One region of the Brevundimonas sp. Br13 genome, then DNA from elsewhere that is predicted to be linked to it. Evidence: predicted binding sites of a transcription regulator. Region 1 holds the regulator's gene; the other holds the start of a gene.
What was found. Region 1 encodes LexA, which represses DNA repair genes until DNA is damaged. Its sites were predicted from a motif close to ATGTTCNCNANNTGTTCT; they were not measured.
Positions count from the first base shown of each region.

Region 2: a site for LexA is predicted at 5,520-5,537, ahead of uvrA (excinuclease ABC subunit UvrA). Genes of this name have one in related genera too.

Region 1 covers NZ_AP044008.1:2,026,217-2,034,736, forward strand. The annotation lists gene gltX (glutamate--tRNA ligase) at 1-685, opposite strand, end outside; gene ACZ5M6_RS09975 (ComEC/Rec2 family competence protein) at 684-2,861, shown strand; gene lexA (transcriptional repressor LexA) at 2,842-3,543, opposite strand; gene trpC (indole-3-glycerol phosphate synthase TrpC) at 3,667-4,461, opposite strand; gene trpD (anthranilate phosphoribosyltransferase) at 4,458-5,495, opposite strand; gene ACZ5M6_RS09995 (anthranilate synthase component II) at 5,512-6,102, opposite strand; gene ACZ5M6_RS10000 (hypothetical protein) at 6,190-6,396, shown strand; gene trpE (anthranilate synthase component I) at 6,393-7,907, opposite strand; gene ACZ5M6_RS10010 (peptidylprolyl isomerase) at 7,904-8,520, opposite strand, start outside.
Region 2 covers NZ_AP044008.1:1,770,744-1,779,263, reverse strand. The annotation lists gene ACZ5M6_RS08715 (cytochrome c1) at 1-604, opposite strand, end outside; gene ACZ5M6_RS08710 (cytochrome b) at 637-1,965, opposite strand; gene petA (ubiquinol-cytochrome c reductase iron-sulfur subunit) at 1,983-2,519, opposite strand; gene ACZ5M6_RS08700 (tRNA (cytidine(34)-2'-O)-methyltransferase) at 2,713-3,162, shown strand; gene ACZ5M6_RS08695 (ABC-F family ATP-binding cassette domain-containing protein) at 3,137-4,762, opposite strand; gene ACZ5M6_RS08690 (group III truncated hemoglobin) at 4,995-5,489, shown strand; gene uvrA (excinuclease ABC subunit UvrA) at 5,618-8,520, shown strand, end outside.

The DNA of each region.
Region 1 (8,520 bases):
CGAAGGTCGGTCGGGTCCAGCCGAGGGCGTCATAGATCAGGCTCTGGCGGGCGGCGTTATTCAGATGGTCATCGCCGCGGATGACGTGGGTCACCCCCATGTCGTGGTCATCGACAACGACCGCGAGATTATAGGTCGGCACCCCGTCCGAGCGCAGCAGGACCAGATCGTCGAGGTCGTCGGTCGACCAGCTGACCGAACCCTGGACCTCGTCCGCGACGGTGACGGTCGCGGACTGGGGGCGACGGAAGCGGACGACGTGCGGCTGGGCCAGGTCGTCGACGGTCGGGGTGCGGTCGCGCCAGGGCGATTCAAAGGTGCGACGCTCGGCCTTGGCGGCGTCGCGCAGACGTCCGGTTTCCTCGGCCGTGGTGAAATCGCGATAGGCGTGGCCGGTCTCCAGCAGTTGATCGACGACTTCGCGATGGCGGTCGGCGCGGCTGAACTGGAACACCGGCTCTTCGTCGGCGAACAGCTCCAGCCAGCTCAGGCCGTCGAAGATGGCCTGGACGGCCTCCTCGGTCGAACGCTCCCGATCGGTGTCCTCGACCCGGATCAGGAAGCGTCCCGCGTGTCTCTTGGCGTACAGCCAGTTGAACAAGGCGGTTCTCGCCCCGCCGATATGCAGATAGCCTGTCGGCGAGGGGGCGAAGCGGGTGACGACAGTCGAAGAAGGCAAGGTCATGGGGGAAGGGTCCGTAAGCGAGGCCCTTATACGCCCCGAGGCGACAAAGCCTACCCCCGGCGCGCGTTTGCGGGTCTGGCTGGCCGACGAGATCAAGGCGCAGGCGCTGAGATGGCGGCTTTGGGCGCCGGTGGCCTTCGGCGGCGGCGCCGCCTGCTATTTCGCCCTGAGGACAGAGCCGAGCCTGTGGCCTCTGGTGATCACGGCGGCGGCGGCTGTCGCGGCATGGCTGGCGGCGCGGCGGCGCGGCTTCAGGCGGCGTCTTACCTGGCCGCTGATGATTCTGGCCTGCCTGACCTGCGGCCTGGCGGCGGCGAAGATTCGCACCGAAAGCGTGGCCGCCCCGATCGCGCCGGCCCTGCCCGAGGGGGTGGTGATCGAGGCCTGGGTCGTCGATGTCGACAGCCCTGGCGAGAACGGCGCGCGGATCGTGGCGGCCCCGGTCTGGATCCGAGGCCTGAGCCCGGAGGAGACGCCGGTTCGGCTGCGGGTCACGGTGAGGGGCGAGCCGCCGAGGGCCGGTGAGGCGATCCGACTGTTCGCCCTTCTCAATCCGCCCCCTGCGCCCGCCAGTCCCGGCGCCTATGATTTCGGTCGCAATGCCTTTTTCGAGGGCCTGGGCGGCGTCGCCTTCGCTCTGGGAGAGACACGGCGGATCGATCTGCCGCCGGCGCCGTGGCGGCTTCGACTGGCCATGGCGGTGAATGGGGCGCGCTATGCCCTGGCGGAGCGGATCGTGACGCGGCTGGGCCGGCGGACCGGCGGGATCGCGGCGGCCATGACCACCAGCCACGAGGCCTGGATCAGCCAGGCCGACATGGATGTGATGCGAGAATCCGGCCTGGCGCACATTTTGTCGGTCTCGGGCCTGCACATGGCCATCGTCGGCGGATTTGTCTTCTTCGCCGTGCGGTTGGGCGTGGCGGCCTGGCCCTGGCTGGCCTTGCGCGTTCCCGGCAAGAAGGTCGCCGCCGCGGCGGGCCTGACGGCTGTGGGGGTTTATCTGGTGATTTCCGGCGCCCCGCCGCCGGCGGAGCGGGCGGCGATTACCGCCTCCATCGCCTTTGCGGCCATCTTGCTGGACCGGCAGGCCGTGACCATGCACGGGCTGGCCGTGGCCGCCTTCGCCGTCCTGGCGATCCAGCCCGAGGCCATCGTGACGCCGGGGTTCCAGATGTCGTTCGCGGCGACGGCGGCCCTGGTGGCCCTGGTCGAAATCTGGCCCAAGCGGACCCGAGAGATCTCGGCGCCCTGGCCCATTGTGGCGGTCCAGAGGTTCGGCGGTTGGCTGACGGCGGCGGTGGCGGCCAGCGTCGTGGCGGGGCTGGCGACGGGACCCTTCGCCATGCAGCATTTCAACCGGACGGCCATGTATGGGCTGCTGGCCAATCTGGCGACGGCGCCGGTGGCGGACTTCGTCCTTATGCCCGCCCTCGCGTTGGGCGCGGCCTTGGAGCCCGTGGGCCTGGGCGGCCCGTTCCTGGCGGTGGCGGGGTGGGGCGTCGATCTGACGCTGGCGATCGGCGGCTGGACGGCCGGCTTGCCGGGCGCGGTGCGGACGGTGGCCAGCGCGCCGGACCCTGTGCTGCCCGTGGCCTTTCTAGGCGTGCTGTTCGTCTGCCTCTGGCAGGGGCGGCTGCGGTGGCTGGGCCTGCCTCTTGCGGCGGCGGTGCTGGTCTGTCCGCGCGCGCCGACGCCGGATGTCTGGATCGGCGAGGGGGGGACCAATGCGGCCTTTCGTCGCCAGAAGGAGGCGATCGTCGTCCGGCCCGGCGTGCGTGAGTTTGCGACGGACCTGTGGTCCCGGCGGCGCGGTCTGATCTTGGCGGACCGTCCCGAGGCCGGCTGGGCCTGCGACCGCGCTTCATGCCGTCCCGAGCTCACTGGGGCGGGGCCGGTCGCCCTGTGGTGGGGCAGGCGGACGCCGGACATGGAGCAGATGGACGCCCTGTGCCTTGCGGCCCCGGTCGTCAGCGTGCGGGCGGTGGTTCACGCCCTGCCGCCCTCATGTGACGGGCGGCTGGTTCTGGACGGGGCGGACTTTGCGCGCGGCGGGGCGGTGGAGCTGTGGCGTAGCGGCGCGGGCGGCTGGCGGGCCGTGTGGACGGCCGATGTCCGGGGCGACCGGCCGTGGGCGCGCCGGCCGAATCCAGCTGTCAGTGATAGCGGCGCATGAGGCCGACCAGCTTGCCCTGGACCTCGACCTGGTCGGGACCGAAGATGCGGGTCTCATAGGCGCGGTTGGCGGGCTCCAGGGCGATGGAGCCGCCCTTGCGGCGCAGGCGTTTCAACGTGGCCTCTTCGCCCTCGACCAGGGCCACGACGATCTCGCCGTTGTTGGCCGTGTCGCCGCGCCGGATCACGACCAAGTCGCCGTTCAGTATGCCGGCCTCGATCATGGAGTCGCCCTCGATCTCGAGGATGTAGTGATCGCCCTTGCCCAGCATGGATTCCGGCACCGGCAGCCGCTCCTGCTCGTGCTGGATGGCGGCGATGGGGGTGCCGGCGGCGATCTTGCCCAGCAGCGGCAGTTCGCGGGTGTCATTGGCGGCTGAGGCTGCAGCGACGGGACGCGCGCCGCCGCCGCCTTCGATGACATCGGGCTTGAACCCGGCCCGGCCGCGCGGGGCGCCGGCTGTAGCCTGTTCAGGCAGTTTGGTCACTTCCAGGGCGCGGGCGCGATGGGCGAGGCGGCGGATGAAGCCGCGCTCCTCCAGCGCCGTAATCAGACGGTGAATGCCCGACTTGGACGCCAGGTCCAGCGCCTCCTTCATCTCGTCGAACGAGGGGGAGACGCCGGTCTCCTGAATCCGTTCGTGGATGAACATCAGCAGTTCGTGCTGTTTGCGCGTGAGCATCGCCGGCCCCTCATGCGCCCGACCGACGAATCGGAACGGGCCGTGAACATTGACGATGTTCTGTAAGTGTTCCTTCCTAATGTCAACTTAACGGCGTCGCTTCACCACGCTCATCACGTTGGATCATAGGGTCAGCAGCGCCCGCGTCGCGGCCTCGACGTCGGCCTGACGCATCAGGCTCTCGCCGACCAGAATGGCCTGGGCGTGGGCGGCGGAGACGCGCGCAACGTCGTCCGGGGTGAAGATGCCGCTCTCGGCGACCAGAAGGGCGCGCACGGGGCTGAGGATCGCCAGGCGTTCCGTCGTTTCCAGATCGACCTCGAACGTCCGCAGCGACCGGTTGTTGATCCCTACCAGATCGCCGCCGAGGGCGCAGGCGCGCGCCATTTCCGCCTCGTCGTGGGTTTCGATCAGGGCGTCCATGCCGAAGCGCTCGGCCTCGGCCAGCAGTTCGGCGGCCAGCCGATCGTCGATCATGGCCAGGATGATCAGGATGCAGTCGGCGCCGAGCGCCCGGCTCTCGGCGACCTGCCAGGGATCGACCAGGAAGTCCTTGCGCAGGCAGGGCAGGGCGGTCGCCGCGCGGGCCTGGCCCAGATAGACGTCGTCGCCCTGGAAACTGGGGCCGTCGGTCAGGACCGAAAGGCAGGACGCGCCGCCGGCCTCATAGGCCTTGGCGAGGGCCGGGGGATCGAAGTCGGGACGGATCAACCCCTTGGACGGACTGGCCTTCTTGATCTCGGCGATCAGGGCGGGGCGGCCGGTGTCCTCGACCGTTCGATTCAGGGCGGCGCGGAAGCCGCGCGGGGCCGAGGCGGCCTGGGCCAGGGTCTCGATCGCGTCCTGAGAGGTCGCGGCCTTGCGGGCGGCGACGTCTTCGCGCTTGTAGGCGGCGATGCGGGCCAGAACGTCGGTCATGGGGTGTCCTCCGTCTCCAGCGGCGTGGAGGTGATGCGGGCCAGACGATCCAGCGCCTGGGCGGCCCGGCCGTCGTCGACGGCGGCGGCGGCGAGGGCGGCGCCTTCCGACAGGTCCGCCGCCCGATCCGCGACCACGAGGGCGGCGGCGGCGTTCAGCAGGACGATGTCGCGGTAAGGGCCGGTCTGGCCCGCCAGCAGGGCGCGAAGGGCGGCGGCGTTCTCCTCGGCGTCGCCGCCGCGGATGGCGTCGATGGAGGCGCGGGGCAGGCCGGCGTCCTCGGGCGTGACCTGGAAGCGGCGGACGGCGCCGTCCCTCCATTCCGCCACTTCGGTCGGGCCGGAGGTGGCCAGTTCGTCCAGACCCTGGCCGTGAACGGTCCAGGCGCGGGTCGCGCCCAGCCGGCCCAGCACCTCGACCAGGGGCTCCAGCAGGCGGGGGTCATAGACGCCCATGACCTGGCGTTTCGCCTGGGCCGGGTTGGACAGGGGGCCCAGCAGATTGAAGACGGTGCGGAAACCGATCTCGGCCCGGACGGGGCCTACATGGCGCATGGCGCCGTGATAGGCGGGGGCGAACAGGAAGCAGATGCCGGCCTCGTCCAGCGCCTTGCGCTGCTGGGCCGGGCTGGCGGCCATGTTGACGCCCAGGATCGACAGGACGTCGGACGAGCCGGATTTCGAGGACATGGCCCGGTTGCCGTGCTTGGCGACCTTCAGGCCGGCGCCGGCCAGGACCAGGGCGGCGGCGGTGGAGATGTTGTAGGTGTGCTGGCCGTCGCCGCCGGTGCCGCAGGTGTCGATCACCTCGTAGGGATGATCCAGCGTCAGGGCGGCCTCGCGCATGGCCTTGGCGAAGGCGGCGATCTCGTCCACCGTCTCGCCCCGAATGCGCAGGGCGGTGACGGCGGCCGCGACCTGGGACGGGGTCGGTTCGCCGCGCAGGCAGGCGGCGAAGAAGTCGTGCGCCTGTTCGGACGTCAGGGGGTGGCCCTCGACCAGTCGGGCGAGGATCGGCTTGAAACCATCGGCCATGGTCAGGCGGCCATGATCAGGCGGCCGCGAGGCGCTTCACGCCGGCGATCTGAAGGAAGTTGGCCAGCATGTCGTGGCCATGTTCTGTGGCGATGGATTCCGGGTGGAACTGCACGCCATGGATCGGGCGGCTGCGGTGCTGGAGCCCCATGATCTCGCCGTCGGCGGTCCAGGCGGTCACCTCGAGACAGTCGGGCAGGGTTTCGCGCTTCACGGCCAGGGAATGATAGCGGGTGGCGGTGAAGGGCGAGGGCAGGCCGGTGAAGACGCTCTTGCCGTCGTGATGGATCGGCGAGGTCTTGCCGTGCATCAGGGTCTTGGCGCGGATCACGTCGCCGCCGAAGGCCTGGCCTATGGCCTGGTGACCCAGGCAGACGCCCAGGATGGGCATGGAGGCCGGCGCGCTCTCGATCAGAGGCAGGCAGACGCCCGCCTGGTCCGGCGCGCAGGGACCGGGGGACAGCAGGACGGCGGCGGGGTTCAGCGCCCAGGCCTCGTCCGCTGTCAGGTCGTCGTTGCGCACCACATGGGTCGGCGCGCCCAACTCCGCGAGGTAGTGGACGAGGTTGTAGGTAAAGCTGTCGTAGTTATCGACGACGAGGATCATGATCAGGCTTCTAGGCGTGACAGGCGTCCGCGCCAAGCATATGCGTCGCTAAAGCGCATCTTAACGGTCATGGGGGCAGGTGGAGGGGTGAAACTCGCTGCCGAACAAGAGATCGCCGACAAGATCGCCGCCGCAAAGGCGAAGCTGGTCGTGGCCGAACCCAAGCCGATCAGCCCCTATGCGGCCCTGGGCGCCGCCGCCCTGGCCGCCACGGCCGCCGTGGTCATGGCCGGTGTCGTGGTGCTGGGGCCGGGCGTCCGATTCGACGAACCCCCGGCGACCTACGCGCCCTAGCGATTGCCGGTGCGGAAACGCCAGGCCTCCTCGGCGGCCCGCATGGGGGCGCGGGCCTTGTGCCGGGTCTCGGCGTATTCGGCGGCCGGATCGCTGTCGGCGACCACGCCGGCGCCGGCCTGGACGAAGATCTGATCATCAGCGAACAGGGCGGTGCGCAGGGTGATGCAGATGTCCGCCTCGCCGCCCGCCGAAATATAGCCGACGCCGCCGCCGTAGCCGACGCCGCGCTTTTCGGCTTCCAGCTCGTCGATGATCTCCATCGCCCGGACCTTGGGCGCGCCCGACAGGGTGCCGGCGGGAAGGGCCGCCAGCAGGGTGTCGACGGCGTCCAGTTTCGGATCGGCCTTGCCGCGCACATTGGAGACGATGTGCATGACCTGGCTGTAGCGTTCGACGACGAAGCTTTCGGTCACCTCGACCGTGCCCGGCGCGGCGACGCGGCCGACGTCGTTGCGGCCCAGGTCCAGCAGCATCAGATGTTCGGCCCGCTCCTTGGGATCGGCCAGCAGTTCGGCCTCCAAAGCCTTGTCCGCCTCGGGCGTGGCGCCGCGCATCCGGGTGCCCGCCAGCGGTCGAATGGTGACCTGGCCGTCCTTCAGCCGGACCAGGATCTCCGGGCTGGACCCGGCCAGCTGGAAGCCTTCGAAGTTCAGATAGAAGAGATAGGGGGACGGGTTCTGGCGACGCAGCGACCGGTAGAAGGCGAAGGGGTCTTCGGTCCAGGGCGCCGAGAAGCGGTGGCTGAGCACGACCTGGAAGATGTCGCCGGCGGCGATATAGTCCTTGGCCCGGGCCACCATCTCGCCGAATCCGGCCTCGTCCACGGGCGAGGCGAAGGTCGGGGCGGGCGTCGGCTGTGGCGCGGCGCGCACCGGCAAGGGCTCGCGCAGGCCCGTCTCGAAAGCGTCCAGCCTGGCGACCGCAGCATCGAAGGCTTGCCGCGCGTCGCCGCCCGTGTCGGGATAGGCGGCGGAGACCAGGATGATCTCCTGGCCGACCGAATCGAAGATCGCCACCAGCGACGGGCGGGTCAGGACTGCATCAGGCAGGTTCAGCGGGTCGGGATTGGGTTCGCCCAGCGGCTCGAGCAGGCGCACCATGTCATAGCCGAAGACGCCGAACAGGCCGGCCGCCATCGGCGGCAGACCCTCGGGCAGGTCGAACTTGGAGGCGGCGATGAGGGCGCGAAGCGACTGAAGCGTCGGCAGCGGCTCGGGAATGAACCGGCCCTCGGCGACGGCCGGACCGCGCGCCAGTTCCGCCGCGTTCGACCGGCAACGCCAGACCACGTCCGGGTCCAGGGTGAGGATCGAATAGCGTCCCTTGACGGCGCCGCCCTCGACCGATTCCAGCAGGCAGGCGTAAGGCCGGTGGAGCCCCAGCTTCAGATAGGCCGAGACCGGGGTCTCCAGGTCGTCGATCACCCGACGCACGATCACCTGGGGCCGGCCGGCCCTGAGGCCGGCGGCGAAGGCGTCGAAATCAGGCTCGCTGTCCGCTTGCGTCATTGCGCCGGAGCGGCGGGCGCGGTCGGTTCGGCCGACAGGCCCAGGGCCTGACGCGCCAGGCCGACGTCATGCTTGGCCTTGGAGCGTTTGGCCGCCGCCGCCATCTCGGTCTGAACCATGGCCTGGACGATCTCCTGGGTGATGCGCGGGCGGGCCTGTTCGGCGAGCGGACCGGCGACCGCTGGATTGGCGGCGTGGATGTCATCGACCCGGCCGATCAGGACGCCGCCCTGTCCCGGTTGGGAGAAGACCTGGCCCTTGGACTGGCCGAACAGACCTTGCAGCACGCCCTGACCGAGGGCCTCCTGGGTGGCCTGATCACGGACGACGCCGGTGCGGACGGTCAGGGGGGCGTTGACGGAACGGGCCACGGCGGCGATGTCCTGGCCTTGGCGCACGCGACCGGCCAGCTCCTCGGCCTTGGCGGCGAGCCGGCGCGAAATCTCACGCTGTTTCCACTGGGCGGCCAGGGGTTCGCGCACCTCGGCCAGGGTGGGCAGGGCGGAGGGACGGATGTCGTTCAGCCGAACCGCGAAATATTGGCCCTGACCGGCGTCCACCACATCGCTTTCGCCGCCCTTGGTCAGGGACCAGGCGGTTTCGAACAGCTGCG
Region 2 (8,520 bases), 260 kb from region 1:
GCACATGGTCCGGGTCGCCGGTCCAGAAGGGGGTCAGGTCGCCCTGCATATAGGGGTTGTAGTGCTGACCGGGGCGGATCTGCAGGCCGGCGGGCGGGGTGCGATAGCCCGACAGCAGGGAATAGATGTAGTCCGCGCCGCCGTGACGCGCCTTGGCCATGACCGACAGGTCCGGCGGCGCCGCCCCGCCGTTGCCGGCCGCAGCCGCGGTGGCGTTGGGATAGGGGGCGCGGAACTTGTCGGCCGGGGTGGCGTCGCGCTGGATCGGCTCGCCCGTCTCGCTGTCGATGTCGGGGACCTGGATCTCCTTGGCCAGGGCCTTCACCACCGGATTGTCGTTCGGATTCGGATATTTCGGATTCCAGAACGGCCCGTGGCGATCGCCCAGGTTCCGGTAGTGCATCAGGTTCATGCTGTGACAGGCGGCGCAGACCTCGTGATAGACCTTGTAGCCGCGCTGCAGTTGACCCTGGTCATAGACGCCGAAGGGGCCGTCGAAGCTGAAGCCGCCGGAACGGGGGTGGGCCGCCCCGCCCTCCGCCAGGGCGGGCGCCGCCGTCATCAGGCCGAGGGCGGCGACCGCCGAAGCGACCAGTCTGGACATCGACACGCTCATTGTTCCAAAGCTCATGACGCTCAGCCCTTCTTCTCGGGCGAGGCGGGCGCGGCGGCCGGGACGGCGTCGCCGCCCGTCAGGACCGGTTCCGAGATCGTCGCGGGGATCGGCAGCGGCGTCTCCTTCAGGCCCACGAAGGGCAGGATCACCAGGAAGAAGACGAAATAGTAGAGGGTGAACAGCCGCGTCAGCCACAGGTAGGAGTTCACCTCTCCGTCGAACAGGACGAAGCTGGCCATGCCCGGAATGACCGGGGCGTCCGGCAGCTGACCGCCGCACCAGCCCAGGCCGACCCCGACCACCAGGAAGATGAAGAAGAAGGTCCGCATGGTCGGGCGATAGCGCATCGACCGCACCTTGGACGTATCCAGCCAGGGCAGGACGAACAGGACGCCGATGGCGCTGAACATGGCGACCACCCCGCCGAACTTGTCCGGCACCGCGCGCAGGATGGCGTAGAAGGGCAGCATGTACCATTCGGGCACGATGTGGGCGGGCGTCTGCAGCGGGTTGGCCGGGATGTAGTTGTCGGCGTGGCCGAGGGCGTTCGGCTGATAGAAGACGAAGACGGCGAACAGGATCAGGAACAGGATGATCGCAAAGCCGTCCTTGACCGTGAAATAGGGGTGGAAGGGCAGAGTGTCCTTCTTGGCGCGATCCTTCGGAATGAGGATGCCCACCGGATTGTTCTGACCGGCCGAATGCAGGGCCCAAAGGTGCAGGACCACGCAGCCCAGGATGGCGAAGGGCAGCAGATAGTGCAGGGAGAAGAAGCGGTTCAGCGTCGCATTGTCGATCGCCGGGCCGCCGCGCAGCCAGATCAGGATCGGTTCGCCGACGAGGGGCACGGCGCCGATCAGATTGGTGATGACCTCCGCGCCCCAGAAGGACATCTGACCCCAGGGCAGGACATAGCCCAGGAAGGCCGTGGCGATCATCAGGAAGAAGATCACGCAGCCGATGATCCAGATCATCTCGCGCGGCGCCTTGTAGGAGCCGTAGTACAGCCCCCGCAGCATGTGCAGATAGACGGCGATGAAGAACATCGAGGCGCCGTTGGCGTGGACATAGCGGATCAGCCAGCCGCCGTTGACGTCACGCATGATCCGTTCGACCGAGGCGAAGGCCAGGTCGACGTTCGGCGTATAGTGCATGGCCAGAACGATGCCGGTGACGATCTGCGTCATCAGGCACAGGGCCAGGATGCCGCCGAAGGTCCACCAGTAGTTCAGGTTCCTGGGCGTCGGCAGCGACATATAGTCGGCGCCGAAGCGGATGATGGGCAGCCGGGTGTCCAGCCATTTTTCGACGCCCGTCTTCGGGACGTAGGTGGATTCGTGTTCGCTCATTTCCTCCCCCTTCGCCCTCAACCGATCTTAACGCGGGTGTCGGACGTGTATTCGTAGTCGGGCACGACCAGGTTCAGGGGCGCCGGCCCCTTTCTGATCCGACCGGACGCATCGTAGTGCGAGCCGTGGCACGGGCAGAACCAGCCGCCGTAATCGCCGGCGCCGAAGGTCGGGACGCAGCCCAGGTGGGTGCAGGAGCCGACCACGACCAGATATTTCTCATGCCCGGACTTGGTGCGTTCCGCATCCGTCTGGGGCGGGCTGCCGACGGCGCCCTCGGTAATGACCTTCTGCAGCTCGGCCGGGGTGCGATAGCGCACGAAGACCGGCTTGCCCTGCCATTTGATCACGACCTGCTGGCCCTCCTGAACCTTGGTCAGGTCGAACTCGATCGAGGCCAGGGCCAGGGTGTCGGCCGCAGGGTTCATCTGATTGATCAGAGGCCAGGCGATCATCGCCCCGGCGCCCACCGCAGCGGCGCCCGCCGCGATATGGATGAAGTCGCGGCGATTCGGATCGCCCTCGCCTTCCGGAATCACACCCGTTTCGGCCACGTTTCACCTCTCGAAGACCGCCGGGACCGCCTGTGTTGGCGCTCCTCTGCTACGGCACGAACCCTAAAAGCGCTGCCCTGTGGTCCCCTCGGCCTGTATTTGCGGCGTTCGCCGCAAGCTGCTGACGTTTCTTGCGAAACGCTCGCAAACAGACCGCGACAAACCCCCAGGTCGCGTATACCTAGGGCTTAGAATGCGTCTCGCCCTTTTTCAACCGGACATTCCTCAGAACGTCGGCGCCTGTATCCGGCTGTCGGCCTGTTTCGGCGTCGCCCTGCACGTCATTGAGCCCACAGGCTTCCGTTTTGACGACCGCGCCATGAAGCGGGCGGCCCTGGATTACGGCCCCCTATCGCACATGACCCGCCATGCGGATTGGGACGCGTTCCAGCGCGAGCGACCCGCCGGACGGCTGGTGCTCTTCACCACCAAGGGGGCGACGCCCCTGCCCGACTTCGTCTTCGAACCCACCGACACGCTTCTGTTCGGCAAGGAGACCGCCGGCGCCCCGGACTATGTGCACGCCGCCGCAGACGCGCGCGTGGTGATTCCGCTCAGACCCGAGGCCCGGTCGCTGAATCTGTCGGTCACGGCGGGCATCGCCCTTTGGGAGGGCCTCAGGCAGACGGGCGGGCTAGGCTGACCGTCCGATCTATCCCGACCGCCGCCAGGAAGTCCGCATCGTGGCTGACGACAACGAGGGCGCCGTCATAGGCGCTCAACGCCGCCTCCACCGCCGCCACCGAATCGAGGTCCAGGTGGTTGGTCGGCTCATCCAGCACCAGAAGCTGCGGCGGGCGCGTTCCCGTCATGACGCAGGCCAGGGCGGCCCGCAGCCGTTCACCGCCGGACAGGTCGCCGACCCGCCGATGCGCGGCCGTATTTCGAAACAGGAAGCGAGCCAGGGCCGCCTGGGCTTCTTGGACCGAACCGTCCGGATTCAGCCGCATCCAGGCCTCGACCAAGGTTTCCTGGGGGCGCAGCAAAGCCGCCTCCTGATCCAGCAAGGCTGCGGGAACGGGTCGCTGCACTTGACCCGAAGTCGGTGCAAGATCGCCGGTGATGAGCCGCAGCAGGGTCGTCTTGCCCGCGCCGTTCGGGCCGGTGACGGCGACCCGCTCCGGGCCGGTCAAGGTCAGATCCACAGGACCGACGATCCGCCGCCCGTCCTGTGTCGTCCAGACCGCCCCGCTCAAGGTGGCCACCGTCCGTCCCGCCGCAAGGCCTGTGGCGCGCATGGGGATGGTTAGGGTTCGCACCCGCTCCACCCCTTGGCGCGCGGCGGCCAAGGCGGTTTCCGCCTCCGCCGCCTGGCGCACGGCGAGGAGCCGGTCGCCGCCGCCGCTGTTTTCGGCCCGCTCGGCCCGGGCGTCGATCAGAATCCTGGGCATGTCGCCCTTGGCCGCCTTGCGGCGTCCGGCCGCGTCCCGCCGCGCCTTCATCTCCGTGCGACGCTGGGCGTCCGCCGCCACGCGGGCCAGCGTCCGTTCAGCCTCGACCAGGTCGCGTTCGGCTGTTTCGCGCTCAATCGCCTTGCGTGCGGCGTAGAGGTCGTAGTTCCCGCCGTGGACGGCGACCCCCAGGCCGGACACCTCGACGATGCGATCCATGCGACGCAGCAGATCCCGGTCATGGCTGACCACCACCGCCCCGCCCTTCCAGCGACCCAGCACCTCGGCCACCCAGCGCCGCGCCTCGACGTCCAGGTGATTGGTCGGTTCGTCCAGCAGGATCAGGTCGGGCGCCGCCAGGATCAATCCCGCAAGCCGTAGCCGGGTCTGTTCCCCGCCGCTGAGGCTGCGTGTCGGCCGGTCCATCGGCAGGCCCGCCAACCCGACTTCGGCGAGGGCTGAATCGATCCGGGGTTCCAGGGTCCAATCGGCGTCGGCCAGGTCCTGGGCGTCGCCCGCGCCAGCCAGCAGCCGGTCGATCGCCGCCAGGGCCGGCGCGACGCCCAGGGTTTGCGCCGCTGTCTCGACGGGAGACGGATCGGACCGTTGATCCAGAACGCCGACAGAGCCGAGGCACGTGACCGTTCCCTCATTGGGGGACAGGTCGCCGGCGATCAGACGCAGCAGCGTGCTCTTGCCCGCGCCGTTGCGACCGACGACGCCGGTGCGCTCAGGCCCGAACGTCAGGCTCAGATTGTCGAAAAGCGTAACGCCGTCAGGCGTTCTAGCGGCGACCTTGTCGAGGGTCGCGAGCGCGCACGGGAACGCGCTTGGGCTTGGGCTGGTTGGCATGGAGGATCACGAGCAGCATGGCGGACAGGGCGGAACCGGTTGCCAGTGCGATGATCATGATCTTCGAGCCTCCTGCTCAAAACTCCTCAGAGACAGGAGGATGGGTCGTATTTATGCAATCCGCAAGTCCGGGGAGCCCCTGCTATGAACACGCCCGCGTGAAGAGGGGGTGGCTCCGGGGTGGACCGATGGTCCGATGGCGCCCCGCCCACCAAGCCGCTAGGACGTCGGAATGGAGAGCCGCTTCCGCATAGAAGACCCTGCCGGAGCCGCCGCGCGCCGCGACGCGGCTGTTCAGCGGCTGCGCGACGAAACCGGCATCGACGAGGCGATGATCGACGCCCTGGTCGAGGGCTTCTACGCCCGCGTCCGCGACGACCGGCTGATCGGGCCGATCTTCGCGGATCGGATCGCCGACTGGGGCCCGCATCTGGCGCAGATGAAGCTGTTCTGGTCGTCGGTCGCCCTTTCGTCTGGCGTCTACCAGGGTCGGCCTATGCCGAAACATCTGCCCCTGCCGATCGACGCGCGCCACTTCGACCGCTGGCTTGAGTTGTTCGCCGAGACCGCCCGCGACCTGTGCCCGCCCGTCGCCGCGGCCCATTTCATCGAACGCGCCCGCCGCATCGCCGAGAGCCTGGAGCTCGGCGTCGCGACCGCAAACGGAGTGATGCTGGCCAAGGGGGAGCGTTTCTTGCGCCCGACACAGGCCTGGACGCCGGAGTAGGTCAACCGGGCTGGACGCGCCCAGTGCGCAATGTTCCCACATTGTTCTTGCTTAAACCGGGCAAATCATTCCCATATAGCGATGTCGCGCCGGAGCCCTCCGGCTCCTCTCCGCGTTTCCCGGACCGCATGACCGAAAAGCACAACTTCATCCGCGTTCGCGGCGCCCGCGAGCATAATCTCAAGGGCGTGGACCTGGATATTCCGCGCGAACAGCTGGTGGTGATGACCGGCCTGTCGGGCTCGGGCAAGTCGTCCCTTGCGTTCGACACCATCTACGCCGAGGGCCAGCGGCGCTATGTCGAGAGCCTGTCGGCCTATGCGCGCCAGTTTCTGGAACTGATGGGCAAGCCGGACGTGGACCTGATCGAGGGTCTGTCGCCGGCCATTTCGATCGAACAGAAGACGACGTCCAAAAACCCTCGCTCGACCGTCGGCACGGTGACGGAGATCCACGACTATATGCGCCTGCTGTGGGCGCGGGTCGGCGTGCCCTATTCGCCGGCCACCGGCCTGCCGATCGAGAGCCAGACCATCAGCCAGATGGTCGATAAGCTGACGGCCCTGCCCGACGGCGAACGCATCCTGCTGCTGGCTCCGGTCGTTCGCGGCCGCAAGGGCGAGTACCGCAAGGAAATCGCCGAATGGCAGCGTCAGGGCTTCCAGAGGCTGAAGATCGACGGGCAATTCTATCCGATCGACGAAGCCCCGACCCTGGACAAGAAGTTCAAGCACGACATCGACATCGTCGTGGACCGGATCGTGACCAAGCCGGATCAGGAAGGTCGCTACGCCGACAGCCTGCAGACGGCGCTGAGCCTCGCCGACGGTATCGCCACGGCGGAATGGGCCAGCGTCGCCGAGGGCGAGACAGCGCCGCGCACCCTCGTCTTCTCCGAACGATTCGCCTGCCCGGTGTCCGGCTTCACCATCTCGGAGATCGAGCCGCGGCTGTTCTCGTTCAACAATCCCTTCGGCGCCTGTCCGGTGTGCGACGGCCTAGGGGTCAAGCTCGCCTTCGACGCCGACCTGGTGATCCCCGATCGCGACAAGAGCCTGCACAAGGGGGCGGTAGCGCCGTGGGCGCGCGGCCCCTCACCTCTCTATACCCAGACGCTTCAGTCGCTCAGCCGCCACTACGGCTTCTCGATGGATGTGGCTTGGCGCGATCTGCCGGCCCAGGCGCATAAGGCGATCCTGCACGGCACGGGCGCTGAGAAGATCAAATTCACCTATGACGACAACGCCCGCAAATACGAGGTCTCTAAGCCGTTCGAGGGCGTCCTGCCGAACCTGGAGCGGCGCTGGCGCGAGACCGACAGCGCCTGGGTTCGCGAGGAGCTGGCACGCTATCAGTCCGAGACCCCCTGTGAGGCCTGCGGCGGCAAGCGGCTGAAGCCCGAGGCCCTGGCCGTCAAGGTCGGCGGCGAGGACATCGCCGACATCTCCATGCTGTCGATCTCCAAGGCCTACCTCTGGTTCTCGACCCTGGAGGAGAGCCTGACAGAGAAGCAGATGGAGATCGCCCGGCGCATCCTGAAGGAGATCTGCGACCGGCTGCGGTTCCTGAACAACGTCGGCCTGGACTATCTGAACCTGTCCCGCTCATCCGGCACCTTGTCGGGCGGGGAGAGCCAGCGCATCCGTCTGGCTTCGCAGATCGGTTCGGGCCTGACCGGCGTCCTCTATGTGCTGGACGAGCCCTCCATCGGCCTGCACCAGCGCGACAACACCCGCCTGCTGGAAAGCCTGAAAGGGCTGCGCGACCTCGGCAATTCGGTCCTTGTGGTCGAGCACGACGAGGAAGCCATCCTGACCGCCGACTATGTCATCGACATGGGGCCCGCTGCGGGGGTGCATGGCGGCACGGTCTGCGCCGAGGGTACGCCGCAACAGGTCATGGCCAACCCGAACTCCCTGACCGGCAAATATCTGACCGGCGAGCGGGAGATCGAAATCCCCGCCGACGGCCGCCGCCCCATCGACCGCAAGCGGATGCTGAAGATCAGCGGCGCCAGCGGCAACAATCTGAAGAGCGTCACCGGCGAAATCCCCGTCGGCGTCTTCACCTGCATCACCGGCGTGTCCGGCGGCGGCAAGTCCACCTTCACCATCGAGACCCTGTATAAGGCCGCCGCGCGCCGTCTGAACAATGCGTCGGACGCCCCCGCCCCCTTCGACCGCATCGAGGGGCTGGAGCATTTCGACAAGGTCATCGACATCGACCAGTCGCCGATCGGCCGCACCCCGCGCTCCAATCCCGCCACCTACACCGGCGCCTTCGGCCCCATCCGCGACTGGTACGCCGGCCTGCCGGAATCCAAGGCGCGCGGCTACGGCCCCGGCCGGTTCAGCTTCAACGTCAAGGGCGGCCGCTGCGAGGCCTGCCAGGGCGACGGCGTCATCAAGATCGAGATGCACTTCCTGCCCGACGTCTACGTCACCTGCGACGTCTGCAAGGGCAAGCGCTACAACCGAGAGACGCTGGAGATTGTGTTCAAGGGCAAGTCGATCTCGGACGTCCTGGACATGACGGTCGAGGAGGCCGCCCAGTTCTTCAAGGCCGTGCCGCCGATCCGCGACAAGATGCTGACGCTGGAGCGGGTGGGCCTCGGCTACGTCAAGGTCGGCCAGCCCGCGACCACCCTGTCCGGCGGCGAGGCCCAGCGGGTCAAGCTGTCCAAGGAACTGTCGAAACGCGCGACCGGCCGGACCCTCTACATCCTCGACGAGCCGACCACCGGCCTGCATTTCGAAGATACGCGCAAACTTCTGGAAGTGCTTCAGGAACTGGTCGAGGCTGGCAACACCATCGTGGTGATCGAGCACAATCTCGACGTCATCAAAGTGGCGGACTATCTGCTCGACTTCGGGCCGGAAGGCGGCGACGGCGGCGGCGAGATCGTCGCGGTCGGCACACCGGAACAGGTGGCGGAGAACAAGGCCAGCTGGACCGGAAAATACCTCAAGGAGGTGCTGGATCGTCACGAGACCCGGCGCAAGGCGCGGGTCGCCGCACTGGGGCAGGCGGC